3 regions of the Exiguobacterium sp. SH3S1 genome follow, and region 3 is predicted to be linked to each of the others. Evidence: riboswitches for the same ligand, from Rfam matches in the RefSeq annotation. Region 3 holds a riboswitch; each other region holds the start of a gene.
The links. Region 3 has a riboswitch for S-adenosylmethionine ahead of EVJ26_RS13065 (MetQ/NlpA family ABC transporter substrate-binding protein). Riboswitches for the same ligand answer to the same signal wherever they lie in the genome.

Region 1 (5,903 bases), on a different contig from region 3:
GGGAGGATCGGCGACGTCCGGTTGCCTCGGCTAATGCAATTCGCGGCGAAAGGGTTCCATGTCGTGGCGCCGGTCTATCGCGGGAACCACGGGGGAACCGGAAAAGAGGATTTCGGAGGCGCCGACTTAGAGGACGTCGTGTCTCTGTATGACCGCGTTAGCCGGACGCACGAGACGATCCACGCCCTCGGCTTTTCCCGGGGCGGCATGATGGCGTTGTCGCTCGCATCAAAACGTCCCGTCACGTCGGTCACGTCGTGGGCGGGTGTGACGAATTTGGAATGGACGTATGAAGAACAGCGTTCGATGCGGAAGATGTTGCGCCGGATGACCGGGGGAGACCCGGCGGCGGTCCATGAGGCGTATGTCGAACGGTCTCCGCTCTTCAAAGACTGGCAGGCGCCGACGCTACTCATTCATGGGACGGACGACGAGCAAGTCCGGCTTCGTCATGCGACCGCCCTCGCCGACAAGATTGGTTCGCAAGCAGAGCTTTGGATCTTGCCGTTCGCCCATCAGCTCCCGTTCTGGGAAAAATGGAAGACGACGGACCGAGCGATGGATTGGATGTTGGCGATTGCAAGAAAAAATGACTAGTACCCGAGCGGGGTACTAGTCATTTTGAGTTAGAAGACGATTGGGCCGGCCGCGATGACCTTCTCACTCGCTTTCGTGAATCGTTTAAAGTTTTGTTGGAACTTCAAGGCGAGCGCTCGCGCTTCGACATCGTAATGAGCCGTATCTTTCCAAGTGTCACGTGGGTTGAGCACGTCTTGTGGGACGCCGTCGATATGGACTGGGATGTCGACGTTGAAGATGTCGTGCTTCACAGTGTCGACGTCACGCAATTGACCGTTGATCGCGGCGTTCACCATGGTCCGTGTGTAGCTGAGCTTCATACGCGACCCTTCACCGTAAGCCCCGCCGGTCCAACCCGTGTTGACGAGGTAGACGTCGACGTTATGCTGTTCGATCAACTTGCCGAGCATGTCGGCGTATCGTTCCGGGGCGAGCGGCAAGAACGGTGAGCCGAAGCAAGTCGAGAACGTTGCTTGTGGCTCGGTCACGCCGCGCTCCGTCCCGGCTAGTTTTGATGTGTAGCCAGATAGGAAGTGATACATCGCCTGCTCTTTCGTCAACTTGCTGATCGGCGGGAGCACCCCGTAAGCATCGGCCGTCAAGAAGACGATCGTGTTCGGGTGACCGGCCCGTGAAGGGAGCATCGCGTTATCGATGTATTGAATCGGATAAGCTGCTCGCGTATTTTCGGTGAGCGAGATGTTTTTGTAGTCGGGTGAGCGGTCTTCGTTCAAGATGACGTTTTCGATCAACGATCCGAAACGGATGGCGTCATAAATTTGAGGTTCGTTCTCACGCGACAAGTTGATCGTCTTGGCGTAGCAACCGCCTTCGATGTTGAAGATGCCGTCTGGTGACCAACCGTGCTCATCGTCACCGATGAGATGCCGTTCCATATCGGCCGATAGCGTCGTCTTTCCCGTGCCCGATAGTCCGAAGAAGAGCGCCGTCTCCCCGGCGTCCGAGACGTTGGCCGAGCAATGCATCGACAAGACGTGCTGTTCAGGTAATAGGAAGTTCATGACCGAGAAAATCGATTTTTTAATTTCGCCGCCGTATTCTGTTCCCCCGATCAGAATGGTACGTTTGGCGAACGAGACGAGGATAAATGTTTCTGAGTTCGTCCCGTCAACTGTTGGGTCGGCCTTGTAGCTCGGTGCATAAATGACCGTGAACGGGTCAAACGCAGCTCTCGTCGGCCACTCTCGCAAGAACAACTGCTTCGCGAACAAGCTGTGCCACGCGTACTCGGTGATGGCGCGTACAGGTAGCGTGTAGTGCTCGTCAGCTCCAGCCGAAGCTTCGAGATAATACAGCTTCTGTTTCGTCTCGAGATGGGTGAGGACTTTGTCGAGAAGAGCGGTGAACTTTTCTTCTGCGATCGGCTGATTGATCGGCCCCCAGTCCACTAACGAGTTGCTGACTTCATCTTGGACGACGAATTTGTCTTTCGGTGACCGTCCTGTGAATTTCCCTGTACTGACCGATAAAGCCCCGTCTTTCGTCAGTACGCCTTCACCGTTACGAATGGCTTCTTCCACCAGTTCTGGAACCGTTAAGTTCCGTAATACATCGGCACCCTTAATTAATTCTTCGATTTTCAGGAGCGTAGTCGCCATCCTGAATCCCACCTTTCCCCTAAATAGATGTGGATGAAATCCGCATACTTCCGCGTTTAATTAGTATGACATTTTCATTATATGTGACACACTAATCGAAAACAAGCATTTCTTTACCCTTTAAAGTAAGCGCTTTCTTACAAAGACATTCTAACATATTCTGTATAAGCGGGGAGTGAAAAAACGGAAACCGTCAAAAAAATGTTTGATATTTCACAAACATAAATGATTTCCGTGATTACGAAGAAATTTACAAATTAAGCAGATACGCTTGACAGAACGGTATGGCATTTATATGATGGTGTTCGTAACGGATACTCTTATTCTGAGCGGTGGAGGGAACAAGGCCCTACGAAGCCCAGCAACCGTCCGATCCTGTAGTCTTTTTCGGAAAAGGTGCTATCCTGAAGCGAAGCGACAGCTTCGAACGATAAGAGGGTAAGGAAGAACGATTCAACCTTTCCCATTGAACGTGGCGAAAGGTTTTTTTCATTACCGTCCCAAAGCAACGCGTAAGGGGAACGAGTACCGTCCACACATCACCCTTATTAATAGGAGGTTTTTCGAAATGTCAAACTTGAACCGTCGACTTTTCACTTCGGAGTCCGTCACTGAAGGACATCCGGATAAAATTTGTGACCAAATCTCAGATGCGATTTTGGATGCAATTTTGGCTGAAGATCCAAACGCCCGCGTTGCGGCTGAGACGTCTGTCACGACAGGTCTCGTGCTCGTAGCTGGTGAAATCACGACATCGACTTACGTGGATATCCCGAAAGTTGTACGTGAAACTGTTCGTGAGATCGGCTACACGCGCGCCAAATATGGTTTTGACGCTGAGACTTGTGCTGTACTCACAGCAATCGACGAGCAGTCAGCAGACATCGCACTCGGTGTCGACCAAGCGCTCGAAGCTCGTGAAGGTCAAATGACTGACGAAGAAATCGATGCGATTGGTGCCGGTGACCAAGGCCTCATGTTCGGTTATGCAACGAACGAGACACCTGAACTCATGCCGCTCCCAATCTCACTCGCTCACAAATTGTCACGTCGCTTGGCAGAAGTCCGCAAAAACGGAACGCTCACTTACCTTCGTCCAGACGGTAAGACGCAAGTAACTGTTGAATACGACCAAGACAACAACCCGGTCCGTATCGATACGATCGTCATCTCGACGCAACACGCAGAAGACATCACGCTCGAGCAAATCCAAGCGGACCTTAAAGAACACGTGATCGCAGCAGTCATCCCGGCTGAACTCATCGATGCCGAGACAAAGTACTTCATCAACCCGACTGGCCGTTTTGTCATCGGTGGACCACAAGGTGATGCAGGTCTTACAGGACGTAAAATCATCGTCGACACATACGGTGGATATGCTCGCCACGGCGGTGGTGCGTTCTCAGGTAAAGATCCTACCAAAGTTGACCGTTCGGCAGCATACGCGGCCCGCTACGTGGCGAAAAACCTCGTTGCAGCTGGACTTGCTGACAAAGCGGAAGTTCAACTTGCATACGCGATCGGTGTCGCACACCCGGTTTCAATCGCGGTGGACACGTTCGGCACTGGTAAATTGAGCGAGACTGAACTCGTTGAACTCATTCGTGAGAACTTCGACCTTCGTCCGGCCGGCATCATTAAGATGCTCGACCTTCGTCGCCCGATCTACAGACAGACAGCAGCTTACGGACACTTTGGTCGCACAGACGTTGAACTCCCATGGGAGCAGACGGACAAAGCGGCATTGCTTGAAGAAGGCGCAAAACGTTTCGCATAAGCATAAAAAAACGACCTTTCGCGAGAAAGGTCGTTTTTTTATTATGCTTGTGGTTTATTTTCGTTTGTTGCGTTCTCGTTGCCGAGTGCTGTATCTTTCGCCTCGACGACTTTCTCACCAATATCTTGCAAATCTGATTTTGTTTCCTGGGCCGTCTCGACGACTTTGTTCACGTCTTCTTTGACCGTGTCGACTTCACCGACAACTTTTTCATAGACGTTTTGCACATCGGTCGACACTTCTTGAATCATACCTGACGCCGATTTCACTTGCTCGATGACTTGAGACGCTTTACCGGCCGGATCTTCTTTGATCGTGTCGACGAGACCGCCGACAGACGACTTCGCATTCGTGAGCGACTGTTTCGTCGTCTCACGGTTCGACGAGCTAAGTAGGGCGATCAGACCGCCGACGAGCGCACCGAGAAGCATCCCGGTCACGACGTTGATTCTAGGACCACCCGAGTTGGTTTGGTCGAATTGGCGATTCGGGTTGTTGGCGTTATCTGCGTGTGGATCGTTTTGTAATGTTGGTTCCATGTCTAAACACTCCTTTGTAAGTTGGCATTGGTACTCATATACCCTAGTTAAAATAGAAAATAACGTTCTGCTTTATTTCGACACGAAAAAGTAATAGAAGGGCAGGATATTTTTTACGTGATGGGGAATGATAGTACTAGATTGGCCAAAAGGGGGAAGCTGTTATGAAGATGCGGGAAGCCGTACCAGAAGATGCCGCCACGATTCGAGATATCGCACTTGCGACCATCAGTGTGACAGATGACGTTCGGTCTAAGGTGATGGAGCGCGCCTATCAACAAGAAGAGATCGTCCGGGCCATCGGTTCGAGTGAAGAAGCGAAAGAACAGTTGTTCATCGTCGGTGAGGCCGAAGGAGACGTCATCGGGTTTTACCATGCGATCGACCGCGGTGATACTTGGGAAGTGCTTCGTCTCTATCTTCATCCGGCTCACCATCGCCAAGGACTTGGGGCAGAACTGCTGACACATCTCCAAGAGCGGAAGGCGCAGCCGATCGAGCTGTATGTCGAGAGTTCGAACGAGCAGGCGATCGCGTTCTTAAGCCATCAAGCGTTCACCGAACTGAACCGAATTCAAGAAGAAGTGTATGATCAACCGATGGAGCTTATCCATTTGCGCTACGACCCACGCTAAGACTCCAGACGGATTTTCTTTCAAACATCAGTCAGCGGCTGATGTTTTTTGTTAGAATTGATGAGACATACTAATAATGAGGTGACAGCATGACATATGAAGAAGAATCACGAAAAGGAGTTATCGTGATCGTTTACCCGTTGCAGTTCACGTCCCGGCTCAGCGAAGCATTTTTGCAGCGACTCAGTGTCGACTATGAGGTGCTTGTCGTGACCGGACAGACGGTCGGACTGATGGCAGAAGACCATAAACAGCTGATCAAGAACACGCTACGGGAAGCGAGTCAGTCCAAACTACCGATTCACGTCATCGCCTTCAGTCTCGGGGCGCTCTTGACGAACCGCCTCCTGCAAGAGTACGACGTGCCGCTCGGGAGTTTGACATACATCTCCCCGCTCTTTGATTGGCATTCGTCCCGCCAAATCGGCGGGCTCAAGCAAGTCGTCGCCAGTGCGGTCGACCGGTTCCGCCCCGATTTGCCGCTCAGTATGATGACGTTCACCGGCGGCGGGGAAGAGTCGTCTCGTTTCGGCGAGATCACATACGCGCAGTACCGCGAAATCGAAGAAGAGATCGTCGAGCATCAAGAGGAGAAGAAACATTTACCTCGCTTACCGCTCGCTTGCTTCTACGCGCCGGACGATCGTTTCGCCGACGTGAGGCTGACGTTGAACGTCTGCCGCAAAATTGGCGGCGATCAAGTCTACATCCGTCGGCTCGAAGGGTTCCCACACTTTGGCTATGAACGGCTGAA
Region 2 (5,903 bases), on a different contig from region 3:
CCTTCCCTCCTTAACGACCAAACCGATAAAGTGGCATCCCTTTCACGTCCGTATCGATCTTGAAGACCGAACCCGCATCCGGATGAGCGGCGAGCGCCTCGTCGTCCATGCCTTCCCGTGCCGTCGTGATTGCCAATTGTTTTAAGTCATCCCCGATAAAACTACACGACGTGACGTTCGGCGCCGGGACGATGACTTCAAGCACTTTTTCACCCGTCTCCGGATTCCACCGCGTGACGCGCCCGCCTGCAAAGTGGGCAATCCATAAAAAGCCGTCTTCATCCGACGTCATGCCGTCCGGGAACCCGTCCTCATTCTTGAAATCAATGACGACCTCACCTTCCCCGAGCGTGCCCGTTTTCAAATCGAACGGGAACTTGCGAACCGTCTCGGTCGGCGTATCGATATGGTAAAACGACGTATGGTCAGGTGACCACGTCAACCCGTTCGATAACGTCAATCCGCTCAACATGACCTCGGTCGTGCCGTCGCGGTTCAAGCGGAACAACGTCGCCTGCTCAGACTCGTCTTTTAAGTGGAGCGTCCCGGCGAAGACACGACCGTACGGGTCGGCTTTCCCATCGTTGAAGCGAAGGACACCTTCCGGGTCATCAAGTTCGACGAGTTTATCGAGTTGTTTCGACGTTTCATCCCACTCATAGATACCATCCTTCAATCCGACGATCACGCCGTCGGTCACTTTAGGGACGACAAACCCGACCTGCTGTCCCATATCAAACGAAGATAATTCATCTTCTTTCTCATCGTACCACCAGAGCGCGTGCCCTTCGATATCGACCCAGTAGAACCGCTTCAGTTCAGCGTCCCAGCAAGGCCCTTCCCCGAGCGTGTTTCTGACTCGAATCCATAACGTAGCGTTTACTGTCTCCATTGAATTGCCTCCACTCTCTGCTTTGATATCAAAAGACTATTCCCTGAGGGGGTAAGGACTATTCATCATTCACAAAAATGTTTAAAGATATTTCTCGTTTGACGCATTATACGCCCGGGCACGATAAAAGCGCTCCGAATCGGTTTCGATTCGGAGCGCTCGTTTATTTGGCGCCTTCGACGTTCATTTGTTTACTGCGTAATTGACCGCATGCCGCATCGATATCGGTCCCGTGCTCGAGACGCACGCCCGTATTGATGCCCCGTTTTTTCAAGACGTCGTAAAACGCCATGATGTCCTCGGTCGTACTCCGTTCGTACTGGATGTGCTCGTTGACCGGGTTGTATGGGATCAAGTTGACGTAAGACTTGTCTTTGATGTCATTGATCAACGCCGCGAGTTCTTCGGCATGTTCTGGCAAGTCGTTCACTTTCGAGAGCAAGATGTACTCGAACGTGATCCGTTTATTCGTCTTCTCGACGTAGTAACGGATCGCCGGCATCAGTTTATCGAGCGGGAACGCCCGGTTGATCTTCATGATTCTCGTCCGCAGCGCATCGTTTGGCGCGTGCAGCGAGAGGGCCAAGTTGATGCGCAGGTCAAGGTCCGCGAACTTGTAGATCTTGTCGGCGAGCCCACTCGTCGAGACGTTGATTTTACGAGGAGCGATCGCGAGACCGCGCTCGTCTTTGACGACACGGAGGAAGTCGACCAAGTTATCAAAGTTATCGAACGGCTCCCCGATTCCCATGACGACGATGTGGCTGACGCGGTCATCTTCACCGACCTCGTCTAAATAGTGTTGGACGGTCATGATCTGTTCGACGACCTCGCCGGCCGTCAAGTCGCGTGTTTTCTTCAAGAGGCCGCTCGCACAGAAACTACAGCCGATGTTGCACCCGACTTGTGTCGTCACACAGACGGAACGTCCATACTTATGGCGCATGAGCACCGTTTCGATATAATGCCCGTCGTGCAGTTTAAGTAAGAATTTGACCGTGCCGTCACCCGCTTCTTGTTTGACGAACAGTTCTTGTGTCGTCAGCGCATAGTTCGCCTCAAGCTGTTCGCGCACTTCGGGACGAACCGCGATCTCGTCGAGCCGTCTGACACGGTCGATGTAAAGCGAGTCCCATATTTGTCTGGCGTGGTAGGCACTGTATCCCCAAGATACGCAAGCGTCCGACAGCTGATCAAATGTCAGCCCATATATAGATGATTTCATTGTAATCTGTCCTTTCTTCAATCCGCATACGTACCATTGTAGCGGACGTGAGCGACAGGTGCAACGTTCTTACATAGGCGGGATCGGACGCGTCACGTGGCGTTCGAACGCGTAGGCGATGCGGATGAGGTCTCGTTCCGCATAGCTCGTACCCGTGAATGACAGCCCGAAAGGTGCCCCGCTCTGTTTGAGCTTGTATGGGATCGTGACCGTCGGGTGCCCTGCCTTCGCCGCCATATCGTAATTCAAGTCGTGTGGCAACGCCAGGGCGTGAAGCGTTTGTTCCATCAATAAACGATCGAGGCCGTCCGTTTTCGCGTGCCGGACGTCGGCTAAGCGTCGCTCTAGGTAGCTCGACTCGGTCAAACGCCCTAATAACTGATTCGCTTTCTCGAACGTAACTTGTCCATGCGGGATCGTTTCCGGGTGACGCTTGTTCCAGTCCATCAAGTCCTTGAGCGTTTCATATGGGAGCGCTGTCGTCGCCAAATACGCCTCAATCCCGAGCTTGAACTCATGGTAGAGGACGTCGCCTTGGTCAAGTCCGTCGTTTGACGGCAGGTCGACTTCGACGAGCTCGACCCCGCTCGCTTTGAGTAACGCCAGCGCTTCTTGATAGAGCGTCTGTTCTTCATCCGACAGTTCCGCCTTCACGAAACCGACGCGCATGCCGACGGCTTGACGCTCGTCGAGACACGTCCGGTACGGTGGACCGGCCGGCAGATGTGTCGTCGCCGGGTCCGAGTCGTCTTCCCCGCACATCGCTTCTAGTGCGAGCACCGCGTCGCGGAGCGTCCGCGCCATCGGACCGGCCGTATCTTGCGACCGCGAAATCGGGATAATCCCACTCCGGCTGATGAGCCCGACCGTCGGTTTGATGCCGACGATGCCGTTATGGACGCTCGGATGGATGATCGACCCGCTCGTCTCGCTGCCGACGGCGAGCATCGTCAAGTTCGCCGCAACGGCAGCCGCCGAGCCAGAGCTCGAACCGCCGACGTCGAGATTGTCACCATACGGATTGAGCGTCTGGCCACCGACCCCGCTCCATCCGTTCGGCATGTCCTCCGTCAAAAAATTGGCCCATTCCGATAAGTTGGTTTTGCCGAGAATGACCGCCCCATGCTCACGGAGGCGGCGGACGAGTTCAGCGTCACGACCCGCAAAGTGATGCTCGAGCGCCACGGCGCCGGCAGTCGTCCTCATGAGTCCCGCCGTCTCGATGTTGTCCTTGAGTAAAACGGGAATACCGAGGAGTGGCAGCCGGTCTCCGCGTCGGTAGGCACGGTCGGCCGCCTCCGCCTCGAACAACGCGTCCGGGTTCACTTGGATGACCGCTTTCAGTTTATCGTTCAAGCTAGCGATCCGTGTCAAATAGTAGGCCGTCACGTCCCGGGCCGTGAACGTCCCTTCTTTATAGCCGCACTGTGCGGTCTCGATGTCTAGTTCAAATAAGTCTTGCATCCAATTCCCTCCTTATAGGCAATGTTATTCGGTATTCGCTGAATGCATCGAATCCCCTTCTTTTTATCGCCATTGGATGTGCAACTTGATACACTAGAAGAAACGTTATTGGAGGTAGCCATGTCCCGCTCTTACATCCTTGTTTTACTGTCCGTGTTCGCCCTGTTCTTTCTACAATTGTTCGGGGATGATTTGCCGTGGGCATTCCCTGCGTCCATCGCCCTCATTATCTTGATTGTTGGTGCCACGCTATTTCAACTTCGGCGCACACCAAATCGTTGACGTTTAAACGAGACAGATGATATGATGCTGTCACCAACTACATATCGATATCTTGAGTGAACGAGAGACCTGGCTCTATGACTTCACAGCAACCTGCTTCGGCAAGGTGCTACTTCCAGCAAGGCATCGCCTTGGACGATATGACAAAACGCTCATGTCGATGACATGGGCGCTTTTTTTGGAATGAACATGAGGGGGATTTTATTTTGGAAAAAGCTACATTCGCAGGCGGTTGTTTTTGGTGCATGGTGACACCGTTCGAGGAACAGCCAGGCATCGAAGGCATCGTATCCGGCTATACGGGCGGACACGTCGACAATCCGACGTATAAAGACGTCAAGACAGGCACGAGCGGTCATTACGAGGTCGTCGAGATCACGTTCGATCCGTCTCAGTTCGCGTATGAGCGCTTGCTCGAACTGTATTGGATTCAGACTGACCCGACCGACGACGGCGGCCAGTTCCAAGACCGCGGGCAACAATATGCGCCCGCCATCTTCTATCATACGGAAGAACAACGCGTGAAAGCAGAACAGAGCCGCGACGCGCTCGCTGCGAGCGGAAAGTTCAAACAACCGATTGTGACGAAAATCTTACCGGCTGACGTCTTTTACCCGGCCGAAGACTATCATCAAGATTATCATAAAAAAAATCCGGCCCACTATAAAGCGGACCGGAAACAATCTGGCCGTGACGAGTTCATCGACCAGACGTGGACAAGCTGACAACGACGGGCCTCATACCCGTCGTTTTTTTAGCTCTTCGCGAGCCCTAACATAAAACCGGCGACCACGATCAGACCGATCCCCATAAACACGAAGACGCGTTCTTTCGACGTCTTTTCTTCTTTTAGCAAGTAAATGCCACCGAGTGTCGCGACGACGACGTTCAGTTGAGACAGTGCGAACGACGTGGCGATGCCGACTTCTCCGCTCGAGACGAACAACCCGAAGTTCCCGATCCCCCAGGCAAGCCCGGCGAAGATGTTCTTGAACGTCTTCGGATCAAACTTTTTCACATCTTTTTCACGAAGACTGAACAAGAGCGCGGCGATGAACATCCCGAGTGACTGCGGTAGGATGGCGGTGATGCCATCGACCTCAAAGTAGTTGGTGAGGACGGCGTACGTCACGTAACCGATGCTCGAAACGAGCAGCACGAGTAGCCCTTTTTTCAAAGCACTACTGCTGTCAGATTCTTTATGTTGTTGATATGACGTCATGACGGCCCCGATGATGATCAAGACGAGGGCCGAGAAGCCGAGCCATAGTTCAGTCGGCGTCTTCCAGTCCCCAAGGACGATGACCCCGAACAGTGATGTCCCGACAAGCTGCATCCCTGTACTGATTGGCATCGCTTTCGAGACGCTCAAAATTTGGAATGACTGGAATTGAAGGTATTGTCCGAGCGCCCAGAACACACCCGATATGAAACCAGTCACGATCGCGAGCGTCGTGAACTCTGGTTTGAAGACGAGCGCGATGACAGTCGCCATTACCATCGCGCCGATCGTCGTGCCGACCAATTGTTGAATCGGCTTGCCGCCGACAATAGATACGATAAGCGGGATACTCCCCCACATGAGTGCGGGCAGTAGCGCCAGCAAAATCATCTCCATATGTTGCACCTGCTTTCTTAATATAACATTCTGTCTGTTCTTCCCGGCTCTAGCGCCCAATAAACTTCAAAAATGATTTTCAAAGTTCTTTCGTTTTTCTTGTTGCCAAATCATTTATTAGAATGATATAATAATTTCCAACGGGGCATTAGCTCAGCTGGGAGAGCGCCACGCTGGCAGCGTGGAGGTCAGCGGTTCGAGCCCGCTATGCTCCATTCCTTAAGTCGGTCCACTGATGTGGACCGACTTTTTTCGTGTCCCCGCCTCGGTTTAAGTCGACACGAACCGGGTAATGATTGTAAGACATCATTTATCTTAAGGGGGACTTCCAATGAACCGAGCCGCTGTCGAAGAGACGATTTTGGCCGTGATCGATTGTATCCGAGCGAGCAATCATTGCTTCTCGAAATGTTTACAAGAAG
Region 3 (5,903 bases):
ACCATATCGCGGCAAATTGCATAAGATTTATCCCCTTTGACGTATGTCACACTTTTGAACATGTAATCTTCCCCTGAGTTCGTCAAAGGGGGCCGGCTCGCCACGACCGTGTCGAAGACCGTTAACTCCCCGTCTAGCGACGTCGTCAAGTCACCCGTGCACGCCGCTAACGTCTCATCGATATCGGTGACCGGCTCTGCCTCAAGCGAATATTTATTCACGGTCCAATGGTGATCGATATAATCCAATTTCAACGCGCTCGTCTCGTCTTTTCCGCATCCGGAAAGTAAAACCGCGCTCAACAGCATCCATTTGACAGATTGTTTCAACGTTTCCGCCCCTCGTCTTCTTGATGACCCAATTTTACCATTATCTTACTTATTAAAGAACATAAAAAAACCCGTCCACTTACTTGGACGGGTTCGACGCTTCGATTAGATGCTGTTATCGATGGCGCGTGTCAGTCTCGTCTCGACATCCAGTGCGATGGACTGGAGCGACTCGTCCTCGATCAATTCGATCAGTTTCGTCGGTTTCGGCATCCCGACATGGGTCGCCCCGTCTTTCGTGAAGACGGCGAGCTTGCACGGCAGGAAGTAGCCACCCTCCCGGTGCGCCGTGATGACTTTCTTGGCCTTTTTCGGGTTGCACACTTCGAGGATATGATAGTCCCCGTCGATGGCTTCCCCTTTCTCTTTGAGCGTATCACTCAAGTCGAAATCCCACAGCACGCCGAACGCTTCGTCCTTGAGCGTCGCTTTCAACTTCTCGACCACTGCTTCGACCGACTGATCCGTCTTCACTGTATAATCAAACATATAAGCCCCTCCTTGTTTGTTGTCTCTCTCGTCATGTACCCGAACTAGTCTGAAACAAATCGTATCGTCGTTTTGAAAAAGTATATGTGATTTGAAACATATTCCGCGTTCGACTCGTAGTAATGAGAGAAAATAAAAGAGTCCATACTTACGCAAAGGAGAAGTGGTTGTCGTGACGGTCACCGTATTCACGCATACAAGCTGCAGTTCTTCCCGCAAGACGCTCGATTGGTTACGCGAACAGAATATCCCGTTCATCGAGAAGAAATTGACCGACCAAGGAATGTCGTTCACCGAGTTCAAGGAGATGCTCCGGCTCACCGAAAACGGGACGACCGATCTCTTGTCTGTCCAAAAAAGTGTCTACAAACAAGCGGCCGACCAGCTCGACGAGATGTCGCTCCGCGAACTGTACAGTTTTGTCGCGACGCATCCACAGATCTTGAAGAGTCCGATCGTCGTCGATGACAACCGGATCCAGATCGGGTTCAGCGAGAAAGAAATCCGGACGTTCATCCCGCGGCATAACCGGATCGCCGACTTGAAACGACTAAACGACTATTAGACAAACAGTAAGAGCGCCGCAAATTTTGCGACGCTCTTTTGTCAGGCTTTCTTTAGTCGGGCCGCCAAACGGTTGCCGAATGATTGGATCGACTGCACGAGCAGGATCAAGACGAAGATCGTCACGTACATGACCTCTGGCTCGAACCGGAGATGCCCGTACTGATAGGCGATATCGCCGAGTCCACCCGCACCGACGAGACCCGCCATCGCCGTCGCGCCGATCAGACCGATCGTCGCGATCGTCAGACCGAGCACGATTGACGACCGCGCCTCACGGATCAATACGTACCAGATGATCTTACGCGTCGAGATGCCCATCGCCTCGTACGCCTCGACGACGCCGCGGTCGACTTCGAGCAGTGCCGACTCCATCAAGCGGGCGATGTATGGCGCCGTGAAGACGATGAGCGGCAAGAGGACGCCTTGGACGCCGATCGTCGTCCCCATGATGAAACGGGTGAACGGCAAGATAAAGAATAGCAGAATGATGAACGGGATCGAGCGGACGACGTTGATCACGCTCGACAATGCCCCGTAAAAGTAACGGTTCGCGAGCCGTCCATTCGGCCGCGTCAAGACGAGGAGCGTCCCGAGCGGCAAGCCGATCAGTGTCGAGATGACGAGCGCGATGCCGGTCATCGTCAGCGTCTGGATCGTGCCCGTCCAAATCAAGTCACCCCAATTTCCCCAAAACTGCAGCATGGTTCGTCACCTCCTTCACTTTGACGCCGCTCGCTTCAAGGTAGCGGACGGCTTGGTCGGTCTGTGCCTGGTCCCCGTCGAGATGGACGAGCAAGTTGCCGACGAGACCGCCTTTCAGCTTTTTGATCCCGCCCCCGATGATGTTCGGCAGCAGGCCGAACCGTTTCGTCAGCTCGGCGAGGACGGCCTGTTCGGTCTGGTGACCGATGAACGACAAGTTGACGAGCGTCCCGTGCGAGCTCAACACGTCGACGACTTCTTTCGGGACGTCGAGGTTCGCTTTCAAGAAGCGGCGCGTCGTCGGATGTTGCGGGTCTGAGAAGACGTCGAGGACGTCGCCTTCCTCGACGATCTTGCCGGCGTCGATGACGGCGACCCGGTCACAGATCCGCTCGATGACTTCCATCTCATGGGTGATCAAGAAGATCGTCAGCCCGAGCTCGCGGTTGATCTCGAGCAACAGATCGAGGATCGACTCGGTCGTCTCCGGGTCGAGCGCGCTCGTCGCCTCGTCGCTGAGCAGGATGTCGGGCTCGTGCGCCAACGCCCGGGCGATGGCGACGCGCTGTTTCTGGCCGCCCGAGAGTTGCTCCGGGTAATGTTTACGGTGATCGGTCAGTCCGACGATGTCGAGATACTTGTCGACCCGCTCGCTGATCGAGCGTTTATCGAGTCCTTCTAGGCGGAGCGGGATGGCGACGTTGTCTTCGACGGTCGCCGTCTTCAACAGGTTATAGTGCTGGAAGATCATCCCGATGCGGTGACGGAGCTTCGATAACCCTTTTTTGTCGAGCGTCGTGATGTCTTGCCCTTCGATCTCGACTTGACCTGACGTCGGCCGTTCGAGCAGATTGATCATGCGGATGAGCGTGCTCTTGCCGGCGCCGCTCCGACCGATGATGCCGAAGATCTCGCCCTTTTCAATCGTCAGCGAGACGTCGTCGAGCGCCGTGACGGTCCCTTTGTTTACCGTGAATGTTTTTGAGATCTGTTTGAGTGCGATCATAGTGCCTCCTTAAAACGCTGGGACGATCGAGCCGTTGAACGTCTCTTCGATGAACGTCCGGACCTCGTCCGAGTGGTAGTAAGATTTGAGTGTCTCGACGACTTCATCGTCCTTGTTGTCGGTACGGACGACGACGTAGTTCGGGTACGGGTTGTCGACCGTGTCTTCATGGAACAAGGCGTCCTCATTGATCGATAGGCCGGCACCCATCGCGAAGTTCGTGTTGATGGCCGCGAGCGCGACTTCCGGGAGCTGGGTCGGGAGCTGTGACGCCTCGAGCTCGATGAATTCGAGGTTGAGCGGGTTCTCGGCGATGTCACGTTTCGTCGCCTTGTCCGTCAATCCTTCTTTCAAGGTGATGAGTCCGGCCGTCTCATACAGGCGCAGCGCCCGAAGTTCGTTCGCCGGGTCGTTCGGGACGGCGACTTTATCGCCTTCCTTCAACTCCTTGATGTCCGTCAGCTTATCCGAATAGAGCCCCATCGGGAAAGCGACCGTCTTGAACACGTCGTCGATCTTATAGCCTTTGTCCGACTTCTGCAGCTCGAGGAACGACAGCGTCTGGTAACTGTTCACGTCAAGGCTGCCTTCGTCGAGCGCCGTGTTCGGCGTGTTGTAGTCGTTGAACACTTTGATGTCGAGCTCGAGGCCATCCTCGGCTGCGAGTTCTTTTACTTTCTCGGCGATCTGCTGGTGCGGTCCGCCTGTCACGCCGATCGTGAGGGATTCTGTGCTGAGCGCTTCGCTCGCGTCCGATTGGCCGCACGCCGACAAGGCGATGGCCGCGAGTAGAGATGTTCCTGCGAGTACTGTTTTCTGTTTGATGTTCATGAATGATTCCTCCTCCAAAATAAAAGCCCGCTACTCATAAAGAGTGGCGGGCACGACAAGTCAAAGACAGTCGGACACGCTCATCTCCCAGACGTTTCGTCTGTTGGAATTAGCACCATGATCGTTACGATCTGGTTGCCGGGTTTCATAGGGCCAGTCCCTCCACCACTCTTGATAAGCTATCGGTCTTATTTAATTGTTATCATCTTACTTTTAATCCTTTTATTTGTAAACAGAAAATACTGAATTTTCAAAAATTATTTTCAAATAGTCAATATCGAGCGGGACGGGTGAGCGTTGCAATTCAGTCTCGGCCCGGACCGCGTCGACCAGTTGCGGGATGTCGGCCGGAACGAGTCCGAGCGTCTCAAGTGACGTCGGCGCGCCGATCCTGGCGAGCCACGCCTCTAAATACGGGGCGTCAGACGAGCCACGCAACCGTTCTTGGACAAGGAGGCCGAAGCCGACCTTGTCGCCATGTAAGAACGGATGGGTCGACTCGAAGCGGCTGAGCGCGTTGTGGACGGCGTGGGCGACGGCGACGCGTGTCCCGGCGTCCCCGAAACCACCGACGGCACCGCCGACGGCAAGGATGTGATCGACCGCGAACCGGGTCTCTGGCCCATACGCGGTGAAACTGGACTCACTCAAGTCGAGTTCGACGAGCCGGCCGCATTGCTCGGCCAAGGCGAGACCGGTATTGACGCCGGCATCAGGCGAACTGTCGCCGCTCAAATAGCGGGCCTCGTAAAACTTGGCGACCGTGTCGATGACGCCGGCTCGGAAGTAGTCGTACGGCGAGTCCGTCACGACCCTCGCGTCGACGATGACCCGCTCGATGACGACGCGGAACACGTCGTAGCGGTCATAGGCGCCCTGCTCGTCATAGATGACGCTGAGCGGTGTGAAGGCGGCACAGTTCGAGGCGAGCGTCGGGATGACGATCAGCGGGACACCTTGCCGGTAAGCGACGAGTTTCGCCGTATCGACGAGCTTGCCCCCACCGACGGCAAGGAGGACATCCACATCCTTCAAACGGAGCCGTTCGACCTCCGCGTCCGTGCATTCGCCACGGAACAGCGATGTCGGATAGGCAGTGATCGCTGGCAGGACGCGCTTGACGACGTCAAAACCGTTCTGGCCGCGCAGCACGTGAGCACGACGGCCAGCGATCAATTCATCGAGCCGCTCGAGCGCGTCATCCGCATGGTCGTACTCGAGCACGGCTTGGCGGATCATGCCCGGACCTCTTCATACGTCGCGAACAGTTTCTCGATCCGCTCGACGGCCTCGTCGATCTTCGACTCGGCGGAGACGAGTCCGAACCGGACGTACCGCTCGCCTTCTGAGCCGAAGAAATAGCCCGGCGTCACGGCGACCCCTGCCTCGTGGAGCAGCTTATGCGAGAACGATTTGGCGTCCCCGTCCGGCACTTTCGCCCAGACGAAGAACGAGCCGCTCGGGGCCGTGATGTCCCATCCGGCCTGACGTAACCCGTCGACGAGCCGGTCGCGGCGGGCCTCATACAACCGTGACAAGTCGTCCCGGAGCGAACGCGGTGACTCGAGCGCGGCGATGGCCGCCTCTTGGATGGCCGAGAACACGCTCACATGGACGTGGTCCTGATACGTGTTGATCGCCTCGATGATGTCGCGGTTGCCGACGGCGAAAGCGACCCGCCAGCCGGACATGTTGAACGCCTTCGACATCGTATACACCTCGATGCCGATGTCTTTCGCTCCCGGCGTCTGCAGGAAGCTCGGCGGGACGTGACCGTCGAAACCGATGCTGCCGTAGGCGAAGTCGTGGACGACCATGAGGTCATGCTTATTCGCGAAACGGACCGTGTCGTCAAAGAACGCGGGCGACGCGACGGCACCGGTCGGATTGCTCGGGTAGTTCAAATACATGAGTCGCGCTCCCTGCGGATCGAGCGTCTCATAATCAGGAAGATAACCGTTCTCTTCCCGGAGGACGAG

Region 1: another riboswitch for S-adenosylmethionine. It lies ahead of metK (methionine adenosyltransferase); the one in region 3 lies ahead of EVJ26_RS13065 (MetQ/NlpA family ABC transporter substrate-binding protein).
Region 2: another riboswitch for S-adenosylmethionine. It lies ahead of msrA (peptide-methionine (S)-S-oxide reductase MsrA); the one in region 3 lies ahead of EVJ26_RS13065 (MetQ/NlpA family ABC transporter substrate-binding protein).

What each region holds. Positions count from the first base shown of each region.
Region 1 is NZ_SJUW01000002.1:153,118-159,020, reverse strand. Features, by position in the region: gene EVJ26_RS03550 (alpha/beta hydrolase family protein) at 1-597, shown strand, start outside; gene pckA (phosphoenolpyruvate carboxykinase (ATP)) at 627-2,198, opposite strand; SAM riboswitch class I at 2,516-2,635, shown strand; gene metK (methionine adenosyltransferase) at 2,767-3,975, shown strand; gene EVJ26_RS03535 (YtxH domain-containing protein) at 4,017-4,514, opposite strand; gene EVJ26_RS03530 (GNAT family N-acetyltransferase) at 4,679-5,149, shown strand; gene EVJ26_RS03525 (alpha/beta fold hydrolase) at 5,239-5,903, shown strand, end outside.
Region 2 is NZ_SJUW01000005.1:36,637-42,539, forward strand. Features, by position in the region: gene EVJ26_RS06965 (SMP-30/gluconolactonase/LRE family protein) at 11-892, opposite strand; gene rlmN (dual-specificity RNA methyltransferase RlmN) at 1,056-2,117, opposite strand; gene EVJ26_RS06975 (amidase family protein) at 2,187-3,581, opposite strand; gene EVJ26_RS14465 (hypothetical protein) at 3,702-3,863, shown strand; SAM riboswitch class I at 3,908-4,007, shown strand; gene msrA (peptide-methionine (S)-S-oxide reductase MsrA) at 4,070-4,588, shown strand; gene EVJ26_RS06985 (GRP family sugar transporter) at 4,618-5,481, opposite strand; tRNA gene EVJ26_RS06990 (tRNA-Ala) at 5,624-5,696, shown strand; gene EVJ26_RS06995 (four-helix bundle copper-binding protein) at 5,813-5,903, shown strand, end outside.
Region 3 is NZ_SJUW01000015.1:33,919-39,821, forward strand. Features, by position in the region: gene EVJ26_RS13040 (hypothetical protein) at 1-329, opposite strand, end outside; gene EVJ26_RS13045 (DUF302 domain-containing protein) at 435-818, opposite strand; gene EVJ26_RS13050 (Spx/MgsR family RNA polymerase-binding regulatory protein) at 991-1,383, shown strand; gene EVJ26_RS13055 (methionine ABC transporter permease) at 1,425-2,087, opposite strand; gene EVJ26_RS13060 (methionine ABC transporter ATP-binding protein) at 2,059-3,093, opposite strand; gene EVJ26_RS13065 (MetQ/NlpA family ABC transporter substrate-binding protein) at 3,103-3,924, opposite strand; SAM riboswitch class I at 4,002-4,105, opposite strand; gene EVJ26_RS13070 (iron-containing alcohol dehydrogenase) at 4,147-5,163, opposite strand; gene EVJ26_RS13075 (aminotransferase class I/II-fold pyridoxal phosphate-dependent enzyme) at 5,160-5,903, opposite strand, start outside.